One region of the Priestia sp. HNGD-A6 genome, then DNA from elsewhere that is predicted to be linked to it. Evidence: predicted binding sites of a transcription regulator. Region 1 holds the regulator's gene; each other region holds the start of a gene.
What was found. Region 1 encodes LexA, which represses DNA repair genes until DNA is damaged. Its sites were predicted from a motif close to CGAACATATGTTCG; they were not measured.
Positions count from the first base shown of each region.

Region 2: the regulator LexA is predicted to act here: its motif matches at 2,064-2,077, upstream of recA (recombinase RecA).
Region 3: the regulator LexA is predicted to act here: its motif matches at 1,813-1,826, upstream of SCI76_RS05195 (DNA polymerase thumb domain-containing protein).
Region 4: the regulator LexA is predicted to act here: its motif matches at 3,519-3,532, upstream of uvrB (excinuclease ABC subunit UvrB).

Region 1 covers NZ_CP138621.1:3,937,860-3,942,566, forward strand. The annotation lists gene SCI76_RS20085 (glycosyltransferase family 39 protein) at 1-879, opposite strand, end outside; gene SCI76_RS20090 (hypothetical protein) at 1,158-1,358, shown strand; gene SCI76_RS20095 (hypothetical protein) at 1,426-2,871, opposite strand; gene lexA (transcriptional repressor LexA) at 3,081-3,698, opposite strand; gene yneA (cell division suppressor protein YneA) at 3,845-4,174, shown strand; gene SCI76_RS20110 (recombinase family protein) at 4,228-4,707, shown strand, end outside.
Region 2 covers NZ_CP138621.1:1,062,310-1,067,016, reverse strand. The annotation lists gene dhaK (dihydroxyacetone kinase subunit DhaK) at 1-1,638, shown strand, start outside; gene recA (recombinase RecA) at 2,241-3,278, shown strand; gene SCI76_RS05425 (hypothetical protein) at 3,630-4,103, opposite strand; gene SCI76_RS05420 (VOC family protein) at 4,307-4,707, opposite strand, start outside.
Region 3 covers NZ_CP138621.1:1,018,019-1,022,725, forward strand. The annotation lists gene SCI76_RS05185 (SMI1/KNR4 family protein) at 1-34, opposite strand, end outside; gene SCI76_RS05190 (YolD-like family protein) at 156-488, opposite strand; gene SCI76_RS05195 (DNA polymerase thumb domain-containing protein) at 503-1,768, opposite strand; gene SCI76_RS05200 (hypothetical protein) at 1,962-2,525, shown strand; gene SCI76_RS05205 (hypothetical protein) at 2,561-3,061, shown strand; gene SCI76_RS05210 (DUF4181 domain-containing protein) at 3,522-3,878, shown strand.
Region 4 covers NZ_CP138621.1:2,978,787-2,983,493, reverse strand. The annotation lists gene uvrA (excinuclease ABC subunit UvrA) at 1-1,465, opposite strand, end outside; gene uvrB (excinuclease ABC subunit UvrB) at 1,472-3,451, opposite strand; gene SCI76_RS15085 (sigma-54-dependent Fis family transcriptional regulator) at 3,787-4,707, shown strand, end outside.

The sequences.
Region 1 (4,707 bases):
CAGCGCATTTGCAATAAAAAAAGTAGCCAGTACGCCTACGAGGTTTTTTCCTATTTTCTTTCGACGAGTTTTTAACTCAGCAGCATCCTTCGCTTTAATGTAAGGTTGAAGAATTTGCAAGATGAAATAAATGAAAACAGCAACGATAATAATGGGTCCCAGAGGGCGCATTAAATTTCCTAACGACAATAGAAGACCAATATAAAGCCAGCTAAACTTGTTATGAGCAAATCTTTTTATAATAAGGTAAAAAGCTGCATAAAATAAAAAAGTAGCTAAATGCTGATTGGTTAACACTGAGCTGTAGAGAATGTTCGGAATGTAGAACGCATATAGGAAAGCTGCCATTCTCCCAGCAAGTTCGTTAAATACTTTAGCGCCAATTAGATAAATAAAAATAACGGTTCCAGTAGAATAAAAAATATTTAACAATTTTAATGTGAAAATGCTATCTCCAAAACAGCGAATAACAATAGATTCATAGAATGAAAAGCCTAGCTGATATACCCATGTAGTGAAATAAACGCTTTGGTTAAATTCATAATTTCCCTTTGCGATATTACGTGCGGCATCTAACATGACAAGAAAGTCAGATTTTACAGGTGTTTGAACAGAAAGCATCCATGCTAATCGAACACCTAAGGTCAAAACAATCAGTGAAATAAAAAAAACAGTTTTGTTCATGTATCTACTTGCAATAGCTATTAGAAAAATGACAAGGAAAGTGATACATATTCCTTCAATAATAAATGAATTACTTAAAGCCAAGCCTTTTAAGTCCAATGAATTTGTCATCGCACTATAACTGCCCCATAGAGACCATGTAAGAATCATGACACATAAAAGAATCAGGCTTTTGGATAAAAATGAGTTAAGCATATTACCTCCTGCAAATTATTTCAAAGATAAGGTACAAAATTCCTACCCTATGATACCATATTTTATTATTTTGTATATATTTTTCTTATAGAGTATAATATTAGATTGTTCTGAAATTACAACAGCGGCACAACGTGTAATAAAAGGTTCAGCGGAGTAGACAGTGATTTAGTAATAGATAAAAGAGGTTGAAAAAAAAGGATTTTAGTCGAAGGGAAAAACGAACCATTAATCATCATGTTTGATGGTTCGTTTTTTATGGTGAACGTAGGTTTCATTTGTTTAGTTCTTTCCAGCAGTTGATTGGAGGGCAAGACGAAGACTCCTGCGGGAAAAGCGGAAGGGGTGAGACCCCGCAGGAGCGCAAGCGACGAGGAGGCTCACCGGCCGCCCGCGGAAAGCGAAGTCTTGCACGGAAATCAACAGAGGTGTCACAAGCAATCCCTGCTAGCTTATTTATTTCATTTGTTTCCCTTTAGACTCGCTTGATTTAGTTATGTCTCAATCTCTTCTTTTTTATCATGTGTTTTCTGATGGGAACAGCTTTTATGTTTTAAATCGATCTTTTAATAAATTCCATAGGGAACTCACTCCGAGACTAATGCTGATCAGAATTCCTGATAAAGCTACTATTAAAGCGATATATTCAAAGATAGAAAACTGCTTCATACTATCCCAATTGATGTTTCCCTTTAGCTTGCTAATAACTAAATTCATTCCGTAAATACCGGAAAGAACGGTATAAATCGTTAAAATTAATAATAAGTAATTGTGACGCTTGGCCGCGATTTTCTCTTGATTTTGATACAAAGTACCAAGGGTTTCTTTGACTTCTTGATAAAGAGAATTGATGTGGAAGATTTTTTTAAAGAGCTCAGAAAACTCTTGACCTTCCGTGCGAGAGCTAATTTCTAAAAATAAATATTTACCTGAAAATACAGTAATAGAGCGAATTAGTCGCTCGATGCCCTCTGAATTTTTATGAAACGTGAGCTGAGAATACTCATAGGATAGTTTTAGCAACACGATTTTATAGAAAAAATGCAAAAATAAATTATAGTAATGCTGGCCAAATAGATGATTCATCAAAAGCTGATCCGTTTTAGAGTCTGTCGATTTAGAAATACACGAAAACACATGGTCTGTTATAACGTAATAGGTTTCAGGAGCCCATCTGGAATACACGTGTTTGGTATTATACGTTTTAATATACTCATGGTTGTGTGCAGAGATAAACGGTTTCCCGTCAGGCGTATAGCTATTTAGCTGCCCAGTACGAAATAAAGTTGTGGAGTTAATTTCTTGCTCTTGATTTACCGTTACATAACTTAATACAAACATCCGTTCATCGATAAAATAAGGAAGACTCCCGACGTGCTGTTCACGCGTCGCTTCTTTTTTAATGTGTTCGTTCAAAAATGGCGCGAGCTGTGAAAAAATATAATCCTGTACTTTGCTATAGCGATGATGTTCATAGGTAATGGTGGATCCATGCTCTTCAGCAAGCTTCGGTTCTAATACACGAAAATGATTCATGAATTCTAAAATGTCATCATAGGTGTAATGATTATGACTCATCTCAGTGCGAATGGTCATGACGCCAATTTCAAAAGGACATAAAAAAACATCCACAGACAGCACGTTGCTAGACACGGTGGTGGAGGAAGTTTGTAGCGTAACGGTATGGTCTATTTTTTTTGAAAATCGAAGCAAGCCTTCTTTTTCGCACGAATCAGGAAATAGAATACATTCAATGTAAGGAAGAAAATATTGATCCAAGCTATCATGAGATACGTAATACTGTTCTCCGTAGTATTCTTTTTCTACATGTTTGTTTTGAATGGAAAAAAACTCAAACATATTTGCTTCTAGTGCATGAACAAGCTGCTCTTTATTTTTTCGATCAAAGGAAAAAGGAAAAAGAAACATGTTCATTGCTTTGGTAGGCATAATAGTTTGAAATGGTTCTGTTTTCCTTGGTGTATTGGTCATAAACTACATCCTTCTTATAGTCGGTTGTATTTTTTTTGAGAGTCGAAAAAATGCAGACAGAAAGTAAAAGGTAAAACAGGCTTTATAAAAACCGCTCTACCTGCCTGTAATGATTCGACGTATCATTTATAATATGCCAATTTTTTTAGAAAACAAACGTAAAAAACCAACTAACATCATGATTAGTTGGTTTTACATACAGTGTGTAATTAGTGAATCGTGCGATATACACCAGTGACTTTTCCTAAAATCGTTACGTGGCGAAGAATAATAGGCGCCATCGTTGAATTTTCAGGCTGTAAACGAACGAAATTTTCTTCTTTAAAGAAACGTTTTACCGTTGCTTCGTTGTCCTCGGTCATAGCGACCACAATATCTCCGTTATTAGCAGTTTGCTGCTGACGTACGATTACCATATCGCCATCTAGAATACCTGCTTCAATCATACTTTCTCCCATAATTTCAAGCATAAATACATGATCATCTGGAGAAACGAATTTATCTGGAAGAGGGAAATATTCTTCCACATTTTCAACGGCTGTTATAGGAAGACCCGCTGTTACTTTACCGATAACAGGAACATTAATGACATTGCTTTTAGGGATGTTTACTTCGTCTAGTTGAAGAACTTCGATTGCTCTTGGTTTTGTTGGATCTCTGCGAATTAACCCTTTGCTTTCTAAACGAGCTAAATGCCCGTGTACAGTGGAGCTAGAGGCTAATCCCACCGCTTCCCCAATCTCACGAACAGAAGGCGGATAACCTTTTAATTTTACTTCGTGCTTAATAAAATCTAGTATGTCTTGTTGACGTTTTGATAGCTTCATATTTTTCACCTCGATTTTAGCTATTCTTTAGGTGAATTATACCACGTGATGTGTCAATATACAAACATAAGTTCGAAGAATTCCATTGACAGAAACAAATGTTCTCAATAAAATAAGAACATATATTCTGATAGGGGGATCATAATATGCACCAATTCTTACATTCTATGAAACATTACGCTATTTTTTTTGCAGTTATCGCTGCACTTACATATGTATTGACGCTGGTTTTAGGAGCGGATAAAGTAGATTTAGACAAATATTCAACGGTTACTATTACAAAAGGAGATACGCTTTGGGACTTGTCCAACAAGTATCATAATCACCATCATTTGACCACCAATGAATTTGTCAAATGGGTTGAAGACGTCAATGATCTAAACTCAGACACTGCCCAGTCTTTATCTCCTGGAGATAAATTATATATTCCTGTTTTAAAAAAAGAGTTACATAATCAAGTGGCAATTGAACAGTAGTGTGTAACGGCCGTTCCTGAATATTGTTAGAAGCCGAAAAGGTCGTGATAAAAGTGGACGCCATTATTTATTGCCGTGTAAGTACGGATAAAAAAACCCAAGAAACATCTTTACAGCGCCAGCAAGAAGAATTAAAAAAGCTTGCTGATCTTCACCATCTAAACGTAAAAAAAGTCGTAATGGAAAAAGCAAGCGGATATGACGTAGACAGAGAGGGTATATTGGATGTTCTTCATACAATGAAAGAAGAAAAAATATCTGTGCTGCTCATTCAAGACGAAACGCGATTAGGCAGAGGAAATGCCCGAATCGCGCTTCTTCATGCTTTTCATAAAGAAAATGCTACGATCTATACGATTAGTCATCAAGGTCAGCTTCAGCTTTCAGAATCTGATTCGATGGTGTTAGATATTATTAGCTTAGTGGAAGAGCATCAGCGGAAATTACATAACGCTAAAATTAAAAGAGGAATGAAAAGAGCCGTAGAAAACGGTTATCGTCCGCAGCAAAATTTAAAAAATCAAGGAGTTAAC
Region 2 (4,707 bases), 2.2 Mb from region 1:
AATAAAGTAAGCATAATTAGCGGGGGCGGCAGTGGACATGAACCTGCTCATGCTGGGTATGTCGGGAAGGGTATGTTAGATGCAGCAGTTTGTGGTGATGTATTTGCCTCACCTTCTCAAATACAGATTTATCAAGCCATTAAAGAAACTGCTAGCGATAAGGGAACTTTACTCGTGATTAAGAACTACAGTGGTGACATGATGAATTTCAAGAATGCTGCTTATCTAGCTGAAGAAGATGGAATTCAAGTGGATTATGTAAAAGTAGATGATGATATCGCTGTACAGGACAGTTTATATACAGTTGGAAGACGTGGAGTGGCTGGTACTGTTCTTGTCCATAAAATAGCAGGTGCTGCAGCAGAACGCGGATATGATCTATCAAAAGTGAAAGAGGCAGCAGAAAGCGCTATTGCGAATGTTAAAAGCATTGGTATTGGATTAACTTCTTGTACAGTTCCCGCTAAAGGAACTCCTACTTTCGAGATTGCAGAAGATGAGATGGAATTTGGCGTTGGCATTCATGGAGAACCTGGTATCCGTCGTGAAAAAATTATTTCAGCAGACGAACTTGCAGAGCGCATGGTAACGGCATTATTAAAAGAAATAGGGATAGAAGATGGAAAAGGAGAAGTGGCTGTCCTAATTAATGGATTTGGAAGCACACCTCTTCAAGAACTGTATTTATTAAATCATTCTGTCATTCGTGAATTGTCACGTAGAAAAGTAACGATTGCAAGAACGTTTGTCGGAAACTATATGACAGCCATTGATATGGCCGGTGCTTCTATTTCGATTATGAAATTAGATGAAAACTTAAAGAGTCTCCTATCTGAAGAGTGCGATACTCCTGCGTTAAAAATCAAAGGTGAAGTACCAGCTGTCACTTATGATGAAATCATCGGTAGCGTAGAGGCCCCGAAAGTGTCTTATGAGGTGCAAACCAACAAAGAATATTCCGTAGTAACGGAAAATCGATTGACGTTGAATAATATTATTTTTATGGTAGACCAAATGAGTGAATGTATTATTAGAAATGAAATACCGTTTTGTGAATTAGATTCCCATGCTGGTGACGGAGACTTTGGTATGAGTGTTGCTAAAGGATTCAAACAATTGAAAGCTGAATGGCACGAAATTCTAGAAAATAAATCAAATGATATTGGAAACTTTCTAGAGGCATGTTCCATTGTTATCATGGAGCACTGTGGCGGGGCATCAGGGCCTATTTGGGGATCAGCATTTCGTGCGGCTGGAAAGAACACTGAATCTAAAACCGAACTGACTTTAACAGAATTTGCTGAAATGATCCAAGCGTCTGTAAAAGGCATTCAAGCAACAGGAGAACGTTCTTTTGGGCGTGGAGCTGTTGTAGGAGATAAAACTTTAATCGATGCTTTAGTACCTTATGCAGATACGTTAACATCAAGTGCTGCTGAGGATGAAAGCTTGAAACATGCTCTTGTCAAAGCAGCAGAAGCTGCTGTTGAAGGAGCAAAATCAACTGAACAGATTGTTGCACGTATGGGGCGTGCTGGTACGGTTGGAGAAAGAAGCCTTGGTTATCCGGACGCAGGTGCACATGGATTAGGTGTAATTTTTACTGAAGTAGCTCAAGTAATGCAAGAAAAACAGTAAAATTTGGTATTATCTCCTCTAAGTATAGTGTAAAGAAATTACTCTTTGAGAGTGAGGGTTACACTATATTTAGTGGGGATTTTTTTATGGGGCACAACAACAAGTTTTTGCAACCGAGTTTAATTTAGATGTAGTAAAAATGCACAATAACCAATAGTATTTCAAGGATAAAAAAGAAAAACATAAAGTGAACGAGCCCTTGATTATCAAGGGCTCGTTTTTAGCATGTCTCCCGGAATAATGTATACAAGAGAATGAATTGTTTTTTGTTCCTATAATAAGGATTATTTTATAGATTAAAGTTTCAATAACTATAAATATTAAAAGCATAAACCTACTTTTTACAAAAAAGATATTTCTTTGGCTGGTTTGTACAAAACTTTCTCCTTTACAACTAGATGCGTTTATTGTATGATTACACAATAGGAACATTTGTTCGATATTAAGGGTTTAGAGATAAATAAAGGAACAACAGAATAAACCAAGACAGTTAAACACAAAATTTTCTCGCACGGAGCAAAAACATTTGAGCCAATCCTTATTATTTATCCATATACATTGTCGTTTACTGTAAACGTACTAACAATCGGAGGTTTTAAATTATGAATGATAAACAAGCAGCACTAGATATGGCTCTAAAACAAATTGAAAAACAATTCGGTACAGGATCAATTATTAAGATGGGAGAAGGCACACATACAAAAGTTGAGGCATCTAGCTCAGGCTCATTAGCTTTAGATATCGCTCTTGGAATTAATGGTTATCCAAAAGGAAGAATCATGGAAGTGTACGGACCCGAAAGCTCAGGTAAAACAACAGTTTCCTTACATGCGATTGCAGAAGTACAAAAAAATGGAGGTCGAGCTGCCTTTATTGATGCTGAACACGCACTTGATCCAGTTTACGCAAGAAAACTAGGTGTAGATATTGATGAGTTACTGTTATCTCAACCAGATACTGGTGAGCAGGCACTTGAAATTGCTGAAGCATTAGTTAGAAGTGGTGCTGTAGATATTATTGTTGTTGACTCAGTAGCAGCATTAGTTCCGCAAAAAGAAATTGAAGGGGAAATGGGAGATTCTCATGTAGGTCTACAAGCTCGCTTGATGTCTCAAGCCCTTCGTAAACTATCTGGAGCAATTAATAAGTCTAAAACCATTGCTATCTTCATCAATCAAATCAGGGAGAAAGTAGGCGTTATGTTTGGAAATCCGGAAACAACGCCAGGTGGAAGAGCACTAAAATTCTATTCTTCCGTTCGTCTTGAGGTTCGCCGCGCTGAACAACTTAAACTGGGAAATGACATAGTTGGTAACAAAACAAGAATTAAAGTAGTCAAAAATAAGATGGCACCTCCTTTCCGCATTGCTGAAGTAGATATTATGTATGGAGAAGGTATCTCAAGAGAAGGAGAAATCTTAGATATTGGTTCTGAAGTAGATATTGTTCAAAAGTCTGGATCTTGGTTTTCTTATAATGGGGAACGTTTAGGGCAGGGACGAGAAAACGCTAAGGTTTTCTTAAAAGAAAACCCTGAAATCAGAGAAGAAATTAGAAAAAACATTATTGATTTTAAATATGGTAATACTGACAACGAAAATGATATTGATAACGATAGCGATAGTGAAAACGAAAGCTAATAAAAGCTTAAAATGCCTTTCCCGGCAGCTTCAAGCCCATCCATTTCACTGATTTCACTTCATTATTTTGGTCATTTTATGCGATTTATAGTAGGCAGCAGGGAGCTGATATTTTCTTAATTCAAAAGGAGCTTGGCCACAGTAATCGTAAAATAACGGAACGTTATCTAGCAAAGGTTTTGCAGAGAAAACAAAAAATTGGGCTACTGTGGAAGGAACAAGATTTCTAATTGAGATACTGTTGTCTAAAGCGCTATACTAGACTTTTTATTGCAATCTTTTTAAACAGAAAAATTCTTATAGCAAACAAACAGAACCCTATTTAATTAAATAGGGTTCTGTTTAATTAGATCAAGGTCTATGGAAGTTGACCGTTTTCTCATCGTCCCCCGTGCGTTCAAACCAACCTCTAAAGGCCCAGTTATCATAACCTCCATCACCTTCATTAATAAACGTTCCTTCTTCAAATATCCAGACCCCAAACGTGATACCATCATAATCTACGGTATCAAAATATTGTACACCTTGTAACTGGTCGGAATTATAACCTTGACTTAAATTCATTACTATCACATTATACTGCTGACCCGATTCAAAGAAAGCTTTTTCCATCGCTCCCTTAACAAAACCACTTCGATTGTCGGCAGTTTTAGCCGCATCTGCAATGGCTTGTCCTATGGCTACTGGATCAATCGCTACGTCTCCTCCAACTTCTGCAGCTTCTGCGGAGCCAGCAGAACCTCCTAAATTCGGTAGAGCTAATGGCGTCGCTAACATAGCTAAACCTACAGCAGAAGCTACAACAGCTTGTTTCGCTCTTCTCATTTGATCTCCTCCTATTTTAGTTGATTCTTAGAACAAATACCCTTTTTATGAATATTAAAACAAAAATTCCATAATTAAGTATATATAGGGGGCAAAAAAGTAAAATAAAGGTTTGAAAAAACCTGAAAATAATCTCGATCTATTGAAGATTCAGATAGGTTAAATGTACATTTCAGTAAAGACTTTTATAAAACGTCACTTACTTATTTGTTACTGAGTTGCTCTGCCAAACCGATTAAAAGTCCTTCTATTCCACGAATGTAGCAGAGACGATACGAGTCTTCGTACTGAACCACTTCGCCAACGAGCTGAGCGCCATATCTAGTAAGTCTGGAGACCATTTCGTCAATGTCTTCAACAGTGAACATGACGCGTAGATAGCCGAGAGCGTTTACAGGAGCATTCCGGTGATCTGATATAGTAGGTGGGCTGAGAAATTGCGAAAGTTCAATCCGACTGTGACCATCCGGGATAACCATCATCGCAATCTCTACACGCTGAGAACCCAATCCCGTTACGCGGCCACCCCATTGACCTTCGACGGTGGCCCGCCCTTCGAGACTCAAGCCAATCTCCTTAAAGAAAGAAATTGCGTCATCAAGGG
Region 3 (4,707 bases), 2.2 Mb from region 1:
ACCACTGTTCAAATTCATGCCAAACCTGCTTCATTTTAAAGGCCTCCTTATATAACATCACTAAATGAATCTATGAAAAATGATTCTGTACTTTTTAAGCTTATACTAATTATGTATGGAAATCTTATGTAAATAAACTGTTTTATTACTTTCTACTACATGAAACGAATATCAATTAGCTCGCTTAACCTCATTTTATTTGCCTGGTTACCCCCCTCATCTATAAAAACAAATAATCCTCCTAGAGAATCAACGAACTGAATAACTCCTGTTTCTGTTATACACTGCCCATGCTTGTAATACGTCAGGTACACTTTTTTATGTGTATGAAGCGCTTCAATCAAAGTGAAATTAATCTGTTCCATTTGATCTTCTGTTAAAAAAGGTTGTGGTATTTCTGCTTGTTTTTTTATAATTTCCTGTAATCCTTTGTATTGCTCTGGCATAGTGGCGAACGGTCGCCATTTTTTCATTCCTCTGTTCTGCATAGCAGCTTCCTCCTTTATGCTTTATGACCTCCTAGAAGGCCGTTTCGATAACGAGCCGTTGAATGATCGAGATAGCTTGAGGCCCGTAGAACGCTATTCTTTCCATAACGAAGACGAATGTCATCGATCGTTTTTGCAAGTGCATAGGCTCTTTCCCGCTGATCAATATCCTCAAATAAGCTCATTTGTTCTTCTTCTTGAATGCGTGTGTTCGCCAAGGAAATCCCAATGGAACGAATCGGCATTCCGCTATCATGTGTATGTAAGATGGTTAAACAATACGGAAAGATATCTTGGCTTAAATTCGAAGCTCTCCTCATTTTCTTTTGTCTTGAGAAGCCTCCACCTGTTCGTTTGCTGTAACCAATGGATAAATGAACAGTCTGAGCCACTACTTGATGCATGCGTAAACGAAAACATACATCGTCTAATAGCTCCAACAGCAATAACTCCACTTCTTTTCGGTTTGTATAATCATGGAATAGAATCTGACTTTTTCCAAATGAACGAGAGCTAGGAATGTACACATCAGAAATGCGACTGTAATCAATCCCATTCGCGTGTTGATGCAACTCTTCACCCAGAATGCCAAATTCTTTTTGTAACATCTCCTTTGAAGAAAGAGCGAGTTCTTTGATGGTGTGAATGCCTAACCGTTGTAAGCGTCTTTCCGTAGCAGACGAAATTCCCCAGAAATCCTTCATCGGATGAATGGACCACAGCTTAAAGGGAATATCCTCATATCGCCAATAAGCAACTCCTGTTGGGCTATTCTTAGCCTCATGATCTAAGCTCACTTTTGCCAGTAAGAGATTGGGACCGATGCCTGCGGTAGCTGTCAGCCGTGTCTTACGGTAAATCTCGTTGATGATTTTATGAGCTAATTCTTCTGGTGTTTTAGCGAATAAATGCAACGAAGCTGTCGCATCAATAAACAACTCATCAATGCTGTACGCATGAAAATCTTCAGGAGCCACATACTGTAACACCAAACTAGAAATATAGTTCGAAGCTTTGATATACCTCTCCATAGATGGATTCACGACATGGATATCTTTTCTTTTAGGAATGTCGAAAAGACGACTTCCTGTTTTGATTCCTTTTTTCTTTAATAAAGGTGTGGCAGCTAACACAACCGATCCAGACCGTTTGATATCTCCTACCACCGCAAGCTTTGTTTTCAGCGGATCTAACCCCCGTATGACAGAAGAAACTGAAGCAAAAAATGCTTTCATGTCGATGCATATAATGACTCTGTTTGGTAGCTGGGCATAATCCATTGAAAGAACTCCTTAGATAAAGAACGTTTGTTCTCTATTATATACGAACAAACGTTCTTTATTCAATGGAAATTCTAAATTTTTCCCGATTATTGCTATCACTTGCATAGAATTTATTGTTACATTAACAGAAGTAACTACTACATAACGTAATAGTAAGAGTTCAAAAAGACTAAACCCTAAAGGGGGATAAATGTTGAAAAAAGAATATTTTGTGCAATATTCAGACCAAAGTATAATTGATAGTTTTGACTTTCCAGAAGATAAATTTGTATCTATTACTGTAGGGATTAGGGACATTAATCATGATCTAATCATCTCTTTAGTTCGAAAAATGTTTGGTTTACCTGTTTTTTTTGTTTTAGACTCAATGCTCTCTGGACATGGAAAAGAAACATTGATTAAAAATAAAATTCCTTTTTATGAGCATTCATTAGATGGTGCTATTATTAAAGTTGATTCTGAAGAAAAATTGAGCCATGTTAGTGGATTAGCAGAAGAATTAGTTAATAATGGGCTGAGTATATTCATTTTCTACGGAGAAGGTATTGTAGAGCAGGATTTAATTCCTTCGAGACAATGGAATAAACCTATAGAATTTAAAAATGTCGATATAGATAAAGTCGATACATTTGTGGATGTGGAAGAGGTTGGATTTACGATATTCAGTAAGAGTGATCTATTTAACTCACCTGGAAAAGTCCAAAATTATATACCTCGTAGCTACTCACTTGATATTAATAGCAGCGATATTTAACATTTCTAAATTAAAAGGAGGAGGGTTCGTAGTCAATGAAATATAAAAATAATAAGAGTATACTAAAAATGTTAGCTATCATCCTTCTTTCTATAGATCTATTCTTTTATCTTTTAGCACTAAAGAGCCTATACGTTTTCTCTTCAAAGGTTTCGATATATTTTCTGATATTTGTTCTACACTTTATCTATTTATACATAGTCCTTATAACCGTTAGCAAAACAAAAGAGTCTAAAGTGTTTTGGGGAGTAATTGGGCCGTTTTTTATTGTACCTATGGCAATCGTTGGGTGGTTCACGTTCTTTTATACTAATAAAGTTGACTATTATGATCTAAGTTCCCCTAAGAATACCCAAAAACTTATTATTGGTTATTCTAATTGGAGTCTTGGAGAAACTAATCATTACTATGATTTTTATAAACAAACGGAATTCCCTTTGGTGAAAAAACGAATAAATCAAGAACCTCTTCATGTTATGACACGAAATACGGATATGAGCGATTTAAATGTTTTAGGAGCTCATGATGCACAATGAGGAAATGAACAAACAGTAACTTTTACATCTCCATATCTAAATAAGGAAGTAACCTTGAATTTAAAGTAAGTACTTTTTTCTACTTAAACAACAGAGTTGAGAAAAAGCCTGTATCTAAGGAGATCCAGGCTTTTTTCTTTTCTAATTTAGTTAACATGCGTTTGATTATCGGAATCGTACAAAATATGAGCTCTTGATATACAAGGGCTCTTTACCCTTTCATATTTTTCGTCACACAGTTATTTTTTTATTGCATCATCTTCTCCAGTAACATATATTTTAAATCTTTATAAAACTCAATTTTATAACTTTCAATTGCTACTATGTCTTCATTCACAAGTGAAGCCTCTTCTTACTGTTCAATAAAACCTGCCTTAAATCATATGATTAATTCCACAGTAAGTGGATTAATTTAATTAAAATAGAAAAAAATGATATTATTGGATATTAGGAGGTATTTATGTACAAATTTTTGATTTTTATTATAGTAGCGTTTTATATCGCTCATTATGTCGAAAAATACTTAAGAAAAAAGATGCACTTAGAAACCGATCCAGATATTTATAGAAAAAAAGTAAACAGGTGGCACTCAAGAATAGAAGTTGTATTATACATAATATTTTTATTTTCCCTAAGCTATTATAATCAAGTTCCTATGTGGATTATTTTAGCTGCTTTTTGTATTGTTTATCAGGGATTTAATATATTTATGGAATGGAAATTTGCAAGAGAAACAAAGGAACACCTTTTAGCCGTTATCTTCTTCTTCTTTTATTTAGCTTCTATAGGAGTTGGTACTTTGTTAAATGTATTTTAAATAGGAGTTGAATATTATTGCTAAAAACATTTTTATACCTCTTACTATTATTGTTGGAGCAATATTGAATGTTTTCTAATGGTTTATCTATACATACACAAAGAGCTATGTACGTTATAAAAAGCATAGAAAATAAATACACTATAATACATAAGAGCAGGTGGAAATAATTTTTATACCTATATTAGTTTTACTAATTGGTTTGTATCTATTAGTCTCGGGAATTTTAATCATCGTAAAAGATAAAAACACAAAAGGAAAGACTAAAAAAACTTTAGTTTTTTTAGCAGTAGCATCCGATATAGTTACTGATCCAGTGTCGTCTTCGGGGTTCCGTATTATGCTTGGTGCTGTTCTTATAATAGGTGGATTAATTTTATTATAAGAAATACCTATTGGTACATAACTATGTTTCAAAAGGATTCATATCGCTTAACCGGTATGAATCCTTTTTTATTACTAAAAACGTTCGTAAAAGTGCATGGATTCCAGAAGACGTTCGTAATTGTTTTTATAACTTAAGCGAACAATGAAAATAATAGTTTTCCTATATACAAGAAGAGTTTGTAAACGTATACTTTTACGGACGGTTTTTAGTAGGGTAAAGGAGTATAAAAATAGAAATAAAGAGTCGTATACATATAAAATTTTTTTATTTAACTTTAGAAAACTCTTAGAGGTTTTATAAACAAACTAAGACCTTTAAGCTTACTTAAAGTGACTTTATATTATTACTTTACCAGCAATTTTGGTACACAAACTATTTTAAAGTATTAGTAGAAGTTAGATTAATATAGTAGATTTAGTTCGAAGTATTATTTATGTTTAA
Region 4 (4,707 bases), 960 kb from region 1:
CTGAAAGAGTTCCAGCAGAGCGGTTCAATGTTAAGTAATCAAGTCCCACGTTAATGAGAAAGCTTAGACGCTCACGAATTTCACGCAGTATCATATCCGCAATCTTCATGTCTTTTTCAGATAAACTGAGACTTTCAAAAAAGTCATATGCTTCTTTTACTGAAAAGCGTGTTGTATCTCCTATATGCTTTTCGTCAATAAGCACCGCTAAGCTTTCGCGTTTTAAACGATTTCCTTTACATTTTGGACAAGCTTGCTGAGCCATGTATTTTTCCATTTGCTCACGGATATAATCAGAACTTGTTTCATGATAACGGCGTTCTACGTTCCGAAGCACACCTTCAAATTCGATATGATTTTCTCTTACTTGGCCAAAATCATTTTCATAGCGAAAGTAAATTTTTTCTTTACCGCTGCCATATAATACTTTATCAAATAAATGTTCCGGGATATCTCGAACCGGCACATCCATGTCGATGCCGTAATGTGTACATACGGCTTCAAGCAGCTGCGGATAGTATTGAGAACTTGTTGGCTCCCAAGGTGCAATTGCGTGCTGATGAAGTGTTAAGTCATAGTTAGGAATCACTAAATCTTTATCCACTTCCAATTTCGTTCCTAACCCGTCACACGTTGGACACGCCCCGTACGGACTATTAAATGAAAACATGCGGGGCTCAAGTTCTCCAATGGAGAAGCCACATTTTGGACAAGCATGATGCTCGCTAAAAAGTAATTCTTCCTCACCTATTACATCAATAATTACTTTCCCATCTCCAAGGCGAAGAGCTGATTCCAAAGAGTCCGACAAACGAGCGGCTACACCTTCTTTGACAACAACGCGATCAATCACTACTTCAATGGAGTGCTTTTTGTTTTTTTCCAGTTCAATTTCTTCTGTTATTTCACGCATTTCTCCGTCTACTCGAATGCGAACGTACCCTTCCTTTTTAATATCTTCTAATACTTTTACATGGGTGCCTTTTCGGCCAGATACCACAGGGGCCAGTACTTGAAGTTTTGTACGTTCAGGGTACTCTAAAATTCTATCTACCATTTGCTCAATCGTTTGAGACGTAATTTCAATTCCATGATTAGGACAAATCGGCTTTCCTACACGAGCAAACAAAAGGCGCAAATAGTCATAGATTTCGGTCACAGTTCCGACGGTTGAACGAGGGTTTCGGCTCGTTGTTTTTTGATCGATTGAAATAGCAGGCGACAATCCTTCGATCGAATCTACATCTGGCTTATCCATTTGACCTAAAAACTGTCTTGCATACGCCGAAAGTGACTCGACATAACGTCTTTGTCCTTCAGCATAGATTGTATCGAAAGCTAAAGAAGATTTACCAGAACCTGACAACCCTGTTAATACCACTAATTTGTCTCGCGGGATTTCAATATCGATATTTTTCAAATTGTGGGCTCGTGCACCTTTTACCACGATTTTTTCCATCGCCATGTTTTATCACCCTTCCGCTTTTAATTCTAGAATCAAGTCACGAAGCTCAGCTGCGCGTTCAAAGTTAAGCGCTTTGGCTGCTTCTTTCATTTCTTGTTCCATTTCTTCTACGAGCTTTGCTTTTTCTTTTTTATTGAGTTTATCAAATGCCGGTGCTTCTTCATACGTTTCTGTATCTTCTGCTACTACTGTTGCACGAATTGAGCCTCGAACTTCTTTTTGAATCGTTGTCGGTGTAATACCATGCTCTTCGTTGTAAGCTTCTTGAATACTTCTACGACGCTTGGTCTCATTGATAGCAATGTCCATAGAGTTTGTGATGCGATCTGCATACATAATGACATGTCCATTAGCATTTCGCGCAGCACGTCCAATGGTTTGAATAAGCGATCGTTCTGAACGCAAGAATCCTTCTTTGTCCGCATCTAATATGGTTACTAACGAAACTTCTGGAATATCTAAACCTTCACGAAGTAAGTTAATCCCTATGAGCACATCATATTTTCCAAGCCGCAGCTCTCGGATAATTTCAATACGCTCGAGCGTCTTCACCTCAGAGTGAAGATATTGAACTTTAATGCCAATTTCTTTTAAGTAGTTCGTTAAATCCTCAGACATTTTCTTTGTTAACGTCGTGACGAGCACTCGTTCATTTCGCTTAATCCGGTCGTGAATTTCTCCAATTAAATCATCAATCTGCCCTTCAATTGGTCGAACTTCAATATTTGGATCTAATAATCCCGTTGGACGGATAATTTGTTCAATCACCTCAGGCGCCTTCTCAAGTTCGTAAGGACCTGGTGTTGCTGAAACATGGACGATTTGTTTAATATGCTGTTCAAATTCATCAAATTTAAGCGGACGGTTATCTAATGCAGACGGCAAGCGGAAACCATGGTCCACCAACACTTGTTTACGCGCTTGGTCTCCATTATACATTCCTCTAACTTGAGGAATGGTAACGTGGGATTCATCCACCACAAGAAGGAAATCTTCCGGGAAGAAATCCAGCAGTGTATAAGGTGTAGAACCAGCCGGACGAAGCGTTAAATGACGAGAGTAATTCTCGATTCCTGAACAAAATCCCATTTCTCTCATCATTTCTAGGTCGTAGCGAGTGCGCTGCTCCAAGCGCTGCGCTTCTAAAAGCTTTCCTGCTTCTTTTAACTTCTCTAGCTGTTCTTCTAGTTCTTTTTCAATGTTTTGAATGGCCACACGCATTTTTTCTTCCCTCGTGACGAAGTGAGATGCCGGGAAGATAGCCACGTGTTCACGATCTCCAATAATTTCTCCTGTTAAGGCGTCGACTTCGCGAATGCGGTCAATTTCATCCCCGAAAAATTCCACGCGAATACAGTGTTCATCTCGAGACACAGGAAAAATCTCAACAACATCACCGCGAACGCGGAACGTTCCGCGCTTGAAGTCAATATCGTTTCTTTCGTACTGTACATCCACTAGCGTACGAAGCAGCTGATTGCGTTCTTTTTCCATTCCTACTCGAAGAGATACGACCATTTCTTTGTATTCTTCCGGAGACCCTAATCCATAAATACAGGATACGCTGGCAATAATAATGACATCTTTTCGTTCAAAAAGAGCAGAAGTTGCTGAGTGACGAAGTTTATCAATCTCGTCATTAATGCTTGCATCTTTTTCAATAAATGTATCTGTTTGAGGTACATAAGCTTCAGGCTGATAGTAATCATAGTAACTGACAAAGTATTCGACTGCATTATTAGGAAAAAACTCTTTAAACTCACTGTACAATTGACCAGCAAGCGTTTTGTTATGAGCCATAATTAATGTCGGCTTATTTATTTCCTTAATAACATTAGACATAGTGAAGGTTTTTCCCGTTCCTGTAGCACCTAATAATACTTGATGCTGCTTACCTTCTTTAATTCCTTTCACAATCTTTTCAATTGCCTTTGGCTGATCACCTTGCGGTTGATATGGGGATACTAATTCAAACTGATCTTTCAAATGAAGGCCTCCGTTTCTATTTTCTTGTTTTATCTATTTTTATTACGATATGTAAAAACCGAAAACACGAACTGATATTCGTATTTTATCACTTTATACTCATAAATGAAACTAATGAGTATTAATCTTATATAGTGTTTGTTTGTTTTGATTTTTTACCCTGTTACTTTATTACCCACTAAATTCTTATACTACCCTTTTCGAGGGGAATACAACTCTTTAGATGAAAGCAATAAAAGAAAGTAAGCTGCCTAATTGTTTGAAAAAGATAGGCTTTTGCGCCAATTTCTAAATTATGATACAGTATAAAAAATATGTACTGAGAGGGGTTTAGTATGGCAAGCGTTGATCAAGTTCTTATAAATAACTCCTTTATAACAGTTGAAGAATCAACTTCTTTAGCTAAAGTGAAATCTGAACTTTCCAACTATGATTTCGTTGTAGTCACAGCAAGTACCTTTTATGTAATACAAAAAGATGAACGATACCTTTTAACAGGTCATGACGAGGCATCGTCCATTAAAAAAGTAATAGCGGACACAAATTGGCCTTCATCTTCTACTTCTACGTTAGCCAATTTACAAGCCAACACAAACTGGAATAGACCAGTCCTCATTCAAGCAGAAAACCAAGAAACCACAATAGGACTTGTAACACCTTCACAGTGGATTACACATTTGCATAGCCAAAATGAGATATTAGCTTCCTATTTTGATACATTGGCAGAAACCATTAATGATGCAGTGACAGCGGTCGATCATGAAGGAAATGTAATCTTGTGGAATACTGCTGCGGAACATACGTATAAGATTCAGAGAGATGATATTATTGGTAGAAAAATCGGAGAGCATTTTAAAGATGAATCCATCATTCTACATACGATTCTAAATGAAGGGCGTCCTGTGCGCGGAACGTATCATCGTCCTAATGAACAAACTCACGTGCTCATCAATGCATCTCCTATTATAAGAAACAACCGAGTCATAGGTGGAGTCGCAACCGAACATGACATTACCAATATTGTAAGACTAAATGAAGAAATTGATGTATCTCTTCTCATTCCGAAAGATAATCCATTTTCTTCTTTTGCGGGTATCAGTCCTGAAATTAAGCAAGCCGTTGACATTGCCAAAAAAGTGGCATCTACAGATATGCCTATTTTATTAACAGGAGAACCTGGTTCTGGGAAAGAAATGCTGGCTCAGGCCATCCACTACGGGGGATCCAAACATAAAGAACCTTTTTTATCTTTAAAT